One region of the Aeromonas sp. FDAARGOS 1416 genome, then DNA from elsewhere that is predicted to be linked to it. Evidence: predicted binding sites of a transcription regulator. Region 1 holds the regulator's gene; the other holds the start of a gene.
The links. The regulator LexA, encoded in region 1, represses DNA repair genes until DNA is damaged. The targets are predictions, from matches to a motif close to ANCTGTNTNNNNANACAGNT.
Positions count from the first base shown of each region.

Region 2: dinB (DNA polymerase IV) is a predicted target of LexA. The motif match lies at 2,365-2,384, and genes of this name have one in related genera.

Region 1 is NZ_CP077301.1:3,877,227-3,880,863, forward strand. Features, by position in the region: gene plsB (glycerol-3-phosphate 1-O-acyltransferase PlsB) at 1-795, opposite strand, end outside; gene lexA (transcriptional repressor LexA) at 1,000-1,623, shown strand; gene I6L46_RS17630 (hypothetical protein) at 2,107-2,322, shown strand; gene I6L46_RS17635 (SCO family protein) at 2,533-3,159, shown strand; gene I6L46_RS17640 (MATE family efflux transporter) at 3,234-3,637, shown strand, end outside.
Region 2 is NZ_CP077301.1:253,437-257,073, forward strand. Features, by position in the region: gene I6L46_RS01235 (YajQ family cyclic di-GMP-binding protein) at 1-185, opposite strand, end outside; gene I6L46_RS01240 (ketopantoate reductase family protein) at 386-1,339, shown strand; gene I6L46_RS01245 (DJ-1 family glyoxalase III) at 1,377-1,937, shown strand; gene I6L46_RS01250 (hypothetical protein) at 2,049-2,255, opposite strand; gene dinB (DNA polymerase IV) at 2,387-3,442, shown strand; gene I6L46_RS01260 (methyl-accepting chemotaxis protein) at 3,509-3,637, shown strand, end outside.

The DNA.
Region 1 (3,637 bases):
GTAGGAGAAGTTGGAGGCGATCTCGTCCATGTAGCCATGGGCGCGCTTTTGCGCCTTCTCGAGGCTGATCCCTTCGCGCTGGGCCTCCTCTTCAATCGCCTGCTGGATCACCGCGGAGTCGAGCAACTGCTTGAACAGCAGGTTGCGGTTCGGCAGTTTCGGGCCGGTGGCGGCCAGCTGCTGGCGGCTGAAGTGGGTACGTGCCACTCGTGCCAGCTTGTGGGCGATGGCCTCGTCGGTGCCGTGCTTGTCGGCCATGTAGCGCAGGGAGAGCGGCGGCGAGAAGCGCACCAGATTCTCGCGACCCTTGAGGATCACGATGAGCGCCTTCTTCAGCCGGTTCGGCGCCAGGCTGCTGATGATGTTGAGGCCTGAGGCTTCTTCCCCTTCCCGACCCGGAGCACGGCCCCAGAACAGGGTGACGGGCACCACCTGGATATCCAGTGCGGGATCCTGCTTGTGCAGATCCAGCAGCTGGTGGAACTCCTGCAGGAAGGGGAGCGGTTTGCTGCGTTTGCCAAACAGGGGAGGCGGACGATCCAGACAGACATAGCGCGGCAGCAGCTGGCCGTTCAGTTCCAGCGGCGTGAAGGGACCGGGCAGACCGAGATCCTCGCAGCACTGCTGCAGGGTCATCAGGTCGGTGATCGAACTGGTTTTCAGGGCATAGACGATGGGTCTGGCCGGATCCAGATTGAGTTCTGTGATGGGATTTTCCGGCAGGCTCTTGTGATTGACCAAGCCGCTGACCGGCCATTGCAAGATGGCTCTGGAAATCTTCTGTCCTAGGGACATGTGCGTCTGCTCTCCAAAAAAATGCGGCGTGAGCATAGCAAATCGACAGTCCCTTGTCGCCGAGAGGTACGATGAGTCGGCTGCGCAGGATCAAAACAGCAGTAAATGAGGGGTTGGTTGCGACAAATGTCAGCTGCGCCTTGCCTTGGCCACTGCACTGTATATACTGCCAGTGTGCTGTATAAAAAGACAGGTGCCAATTCTATGAAACCCCTTACCCCCCGCCAGGCCGAAGTGCTGGAGCTGATCAAGGTGAACATGAGCGAGACCGGTATGCCGCCGACTCGTGCCGAGATTGCCCAGAAGCTTGGTTTCAAGTCGGCCAATGCGGCCGAAGAACATCTGAAGGCCCTGGCCAAAAAAGGGGTCATCGAGATCATGCCGGGCACGTCCCGCGGCATTCGCCTGTTGCTCGAAGAGGAAGAGGTGCTGGAAGAGAGCGGCCTGCCGCTCATCGGCAAGGTGGCTGCCGGTGAACCTATCCTGGCTCAGGAGCATATCGAGAGCCACTATCAGGTGGATCCCGCCCTGTTCCACCCGCGCGCAGATTTTCTGCTGCGGGTGCAGGGGATGAGCATGAAGAACATCGGCATTCTGGATGGCGATCTGCTGGCGGTGCACAAGACCCAGGAGGTGCGCAACGGTCAGGTGGTGGTCGCCCGTCTCGATGAGGATGTTACCGTCAAGCGCTTCCAGCGCAAGGGCAGTCAGGTATGGCTGCTGCCGGAGAATGAAGAGCTCTCCCCCATCGAGGTGGATCTCTCCTGCCAGCAGCTCACCATCGAAGGACTGGCGGTCGGGGTGATCCGCAACGCCGACTGGATGTAGTCATCCCCGCCAACTGCGTTTGCCACACGGCCTCCTTCGGGAGGCCGTGCTGTTTCTGGCACACTTTCCTTGTCATATCAAACAGATCATCGGCGGCGGCATTTTTGTCCTGCGCGACCGGCTACCAATCATCCATTTCAGATATATGCTCAGATCAGTGCCCTGTCGCCGAGACAGGGCTTGGCACCTCCCTCTGGCCATCGCAATGCGCAGGACGGGAGGGCCGGTAACAACGAGAATCGGGCAGTACACCTTCACGGGATATGAAGGGGGAGTGGGGAGATCCCGAGCCTTGTCAGGCAAAGGGGACCACTCGTAATGGTTGCAGATAGTCGTGACGGGCCTGTTCCCAGTTCAGGCCGACGAAGCAACATGACCTGTCGGTCAAGGAGGACTGGTATGGCATCAAGATCGCCATGGGATTCAGAGGCTGGGGCTGCGCCAGCGGAATCGTCAATCACCCGTTTCGTCAAAGGTAGCCGGATGACCTGGTTTTACGGTCTCTGGCTGCACCATCGTGGTTCGCACTGGACGCTCTGGCTGGGATGCCCGAAAGAGAAGGTGGTGCGTCTGGTGCTGCTGTTCAAGCGTGGCCATGGCGATCGCCAGGGGGAAGAGGGCTGGCTGGCCCCCGTGATTCCCATCGGCGTGCGGGCCATCGGCAAGATGTTGCAGCAGGGGCGTAACGCTCGCCCCTGAGCAGAAGAGACAAACAAATCCATCCATAACCGGCACCCGAGGGGGCCGGTTTTTTTATGGCCGCAACTGGCGATTAATTATGCCAAATGGTCGACTCCTGACAGGGCGTTGCACAAGGTTGAACCACCTTGGCGGCTCGCTGGGGTACAATGCCCCCCTCTTGTCCGGTCACTGCTGGCCATCTGCCTCGAACTGAAAGGGTCTCTTGTTATGATGAAGCTCCGCTATCCCCTGCTCTTTCTGCTGCTGACAGCCTGCCTGATCTTGGTGTTCTACGCCACGCAGCCAGAGCAGCCGGAACAGGCCGATTATTATCCGGCGGGGCGGGACATCAATGATTTCGCCTTTACCGATGCGGACAACCAGCCGTTTACTCCTGCCAACCTGAAGGGGCACTGGACCTTCCTGTTCGTCGGCTACACCTTCTGCCCCGATATCTGCCCCACCACCCTGGCAGATATGCGTTCCGTCTATGACCAGCTGAAGAAGATGGCGCCCGACAGTCAGGTGGTGTTTATCTCGGCGGATCCCCAGCGTGACGATATTCCACGCCTCAAGACCTATACCGCCTTCTTCAATCCCGAGTTCAAGGCGGCTACCGCCCCCCACGACAAGCTGTTCCCGTTCGTGCGCAATCTGGGGTTGATCTACTCCATCGCCAATCAGGGGGAGAAGGATTACCTGATCGATCACTCCGCCTCCATCGTGCTCATCAATCCCAAGGGCAAGCTGCAGGCGGTGTTCCGCCCGCAGGTGGCGCCGGGTCAGGTGCCCAGGGTGCAGATGGCCACCATGCTCTCTGATTTCGCCCGCATACTGAAGTTGGCAGGCCACTGAGCGTGACCCCAGCTGTTGCCCCCTGGTGGCGAGATCCCTCTCGCCACCTCGCTGTTTTTGCGCTCGCCCTGCCGATGGTTTTCTCCAATATCACCACCCCCTTGCTGGGGCTGGTGGACACCTGGGTGATCGGTCATCTCGGTCAGGCCTGGTTTCTGGGGGGCGTCTCGGTCGGTGCGACCCTGATCAACCTCATCTTCTGGTTGCTCGGCTTTTTGCGGATGTCGACCACCGGCCTGACGGCGCAGGCGCACGGCGCCGCCGACGGTCGTGCCCAGCTCGATACTCTGCTGCGGGCGCTGGGGCTGGCCATTACTCTTGGCCTGGCGCTGCTGTTGTTGCTCTTCCCCCTGTTGCCACGGCTGATCGCCCTGAGTGGCGGCTCGCCCGAGGTGCAGCTCTATGCGGGCCAATATGTGGCGGTGCGGATCTGGAGCGCCCCGGCGGCGCTCTGCAATCTGGTGATCATGGGTTGGCT
Region 2 (3,637 bases), 900 kb from region 1:
ATTTCGACCATCTGCTTGAGCTGGAAATCGGCATCGGCTTCCAGTTTTACCTCTTCCTTGTTCAACTCGAAGCTGGCTTCTACCCCACGAAAATCGAAACGGGTGGCCAGTTCACGATTGGCGTTGTCGACAGCGTTCAACACCTCGTTCATTTTGACTTCAGAGACAATATCGAATGACGGCATAGCCGGAGCTCCTCATGTTGCGTTATCGGGGGGCAAATCTACCAGAAAACGGGCAAATTTGCTGATTTTGATGGGGTTGCTCTGCTAGAATCCCCTGCGCACAGGACGGGTGGACCCGTTAGTGTCCACCAGCGACATCTTCACTTATCCCCGGTAACAGGTTGAGAGGATTGCAACCCTTACCCTGACAGAGTCACACCATGCCAAGCGGATTAAAAAATTCCCGACAGCCCGTTATTCCACCCGTTACTCCGAAGTGGTCACTGTTGGGTTGTGGCGCCCTCGGCGGCGTTTTTGCCTCCCTGCTGACCCAGAGTGGTCAATCCACCCGTGTCTTGTTGCGCGAACATCATAAGTCCACGCTCCATCCGGGGATCGATTTCACCTCGCTGGAGGGGCATGTCCAGCTGCTCAATATCGAACGCGGATTTGTCAGCAACCCCGGCAAGATCCAGCGTCTGCTGGTGATGACCAAGGCCAGTCAGATGATTGCCGCACTGACGCCGCTGGTGGGTAAGCTCGATGCCGGCGTGCCGATCGTGCTGCTGCACAACGGGATGGGCATTGCCGAGCAGGTGGTCGAGATGTTCCCGCACAATCCGGTGATTGCCGGTGTCACCAGCCATGGCGCCATGCAGTGCGGCCATTTTGTCTTCCGTCATACTGGCAAGGGTGAAACCTGGCTTGGCCCGATCAACGATGCCGCCAAGGCCCATGCCGCGCTCGCGGACGAGCTGGCGCTGGCACTGGGGCAGGCTGGTTGGGATGAGCAGGTATTGACGCGCCAGTGGCAAAAGCTGGCCATCAACTGTGCCATCAATCCCCTGACGGCCCTCTACAAGCTGAAAAATGGCGAGCTGGCTGGCCCCCGTTTTGCCGATGCCCTGCAGCAGATCTGCGTGGAAGTGGCGGATGTGATGTGTGCCGAAGGGATTACAACCACGGCAGAGGAGTTGCAACGCCGGGTGATGACAGTGGTGGAGCTGACCGCTGACAATTACTCCTCCATGCATCAGGATATGGAGCTGGGACGCGAAACCGAGATTGAGGCCATCACCGGCTTCCTGCTGGCCAAGGCTGCCCGGCATGGCATTGCCGTACCGGTCAATCAGGGTCTCTATCAGGCGATTAAAGAGAAGAGTCAGGCCGTCTGATCTTTTACATGGCAGAGCAAGCTGCAAGGAGGCGAACGTGAGTGTACTGGTGCTGGTGGCCCCCGGGTCGGAAGAGATAGAGACGGTCGCGATTGTCGATACCCTGGTGCGCGCCAGCATCGAGGTGGTGCTGGCCTCTTGTTGCCCAGCCGGATCCCGGCAGGTGAAGGCATCGCGCGGGGTACAGCTGGTGGCCGATTGTCATATCGACGAACTGACCCGTCGGGATTTTGAAGCCATCGTGGTACCCGGTGGTCTGCCCGGCAGCGAAGTGATCCGCGATACCCCGCTGGCCATCGATCTGCTCAAAGAGCAGGCCGCTCTTGGCCGCTGGCGCGCTGCCATCTGCGCCGCCCCTGTGGTGGTGTTGCAACATCACGCTCTGCTGGATGGTGCCATCGTCACCTGTCATCCCGGCTTTCAGCCCCGACTACCGACATCGCAGCTGTCACATGAGCGGGTCGTCAGGGATGAGGCTCATCGCCTTATCACTAGTCAGGGGCCGGGCAGTGCCATCGAGTTTGCCCTTGAACTGGTCCGGGCGCTGCGTGGGGATGAGGTGGCGGCCACTGTCGCTGGCCCTATGGTGCTGCCTTGAGCCCACTCTGCTGCAGAATCCAGCTGGCCATGCTTTGAAAAACGGGCCCCGGTCATCTTGATCGGGGCCCGCTTGTTATCTGCCGTTGTCGGTCACGCCATCTTGTCCGGCTCAGTAGTCGTACTGTGAGCACTGTTTTTTGTTGTACTCAGTTTTCCAGCGTGCCAATTCTTGCTCTGTGCCGAGCTTGTCCCCTTTCTTGATAGCCTGTTCCAGTATCTCAATCCGGTCGTACAGCCAGCGGCACTCTGCCGTCGGGTTGTTCTTGCCGATGCCGGTCAATGGTAGCAAACAGAGTCCCAACCAAAGATATTTCATCCCGAACGCTCCTTGTCATTGTGGTAGTAAAGGTCTCCTTGGAGTCTACTATTTTAGCCGCAACGAGAGAGATAGAGCTGCGATTATCCTTGGGGTAAGATGGTGCCATGTCTGTTTATTTATACAGTGGTATGCGCAAGATCATCCATATCGACATGGACTGCTTTTTTGCCGCGGTGGAGATGCGGGACAATCCGGCGTTGCGGGAGGTGCCGCTCGCCATCGGTGGGGCCTCCGAGCGGCGCGGCGTCATCTCGACCTGCAACTATGTGGCGCGCCGGTTCGGGGTGCGCTCCGCCATGCCGAGCGCCCTGGCGAAAAAACTCTGCCCGCCGCTGGTACTGATCCCTGGGCGAATGGCGGTGTACAAGGATATCTCCCGTCAGCTCAGGGCCATTTTCCTGCGCTATACCGATCAGGTTGAACCACTGTCGCTGGACGAGGCTTACCTCGACGTGACCCACAGTCGCTGTTGTGGCGGTAGCGCCACCCTGATGGCGCAAGAGATCCGGCAAGCCATCGTCACCGAACTGGGATTGACCGCCTCGGCCGGAGTGGCCCCCAACAAGTTTCTCGCCAAGCTCGCCTCGGAGCAGCGCAAGCCTGATGGTCTGTTTGTCATTCGTCCCGACGAAGTGGCCGAATTTGTCTGTCAGCTGCCACTCGGCAAACTGCCCGGGGTTGGGCGCAAGACTGCCGAGCGGCTGGAGGCGCAAGGGCTCTACACCTGTGAGGATGCGCGGGCTTTGTCGGCACAAGAGCTGTGCAGCCGTTTTGGCAAGCTGGGGGAGATGCTGACGACCCGGATCTGGGGGCTGGATGAACAGCCGGTGCAGGCGCACCGGATCCGCAAAACCATCGGGGTGGAGACTACCTTGGCGAGCGATGTTTGTGACGAAGCCGCCTGCCTGACGGTATTGCAGCAACTGCTGCCGGAACTTGAGCGGCGATTTCAGCTGGCGTGCCCTGCCGAGCAGGTGATGGGTCAGGGAATCAAGCTCAAGTTTGCCGACTTCCACCAGACCACCGTCTATCGCAGTCAGGGTGGCTATCAGCCAGCCTTGTTCGTTCCCCTGCTCAAAGAGGGGCTACAGCGGGCGCAAGGGCGTTCGGTTCGTCTGCTGGGCTTGGTGGTGGGTTTGCCAAAAGAGGGTGAAGTTAATCAACTCTCGCTGGATTTGCTGTGAGAGAGTTAAGTTTTTGTTTATAAAGTCGATAATCTATCCATATCTGTATGACGTAGGAATATTGGCATGAGCGCTCTTTCTGTCCAGGGTCGGATTACCCTGATCGCCGGTTGCTGTCTGTTGGTGACAGCCGCCGCTCTGGTTGCCTCTTCGATTTACAACGCGAACAAGATGCAACAGCAGGTGCGGCAAGCC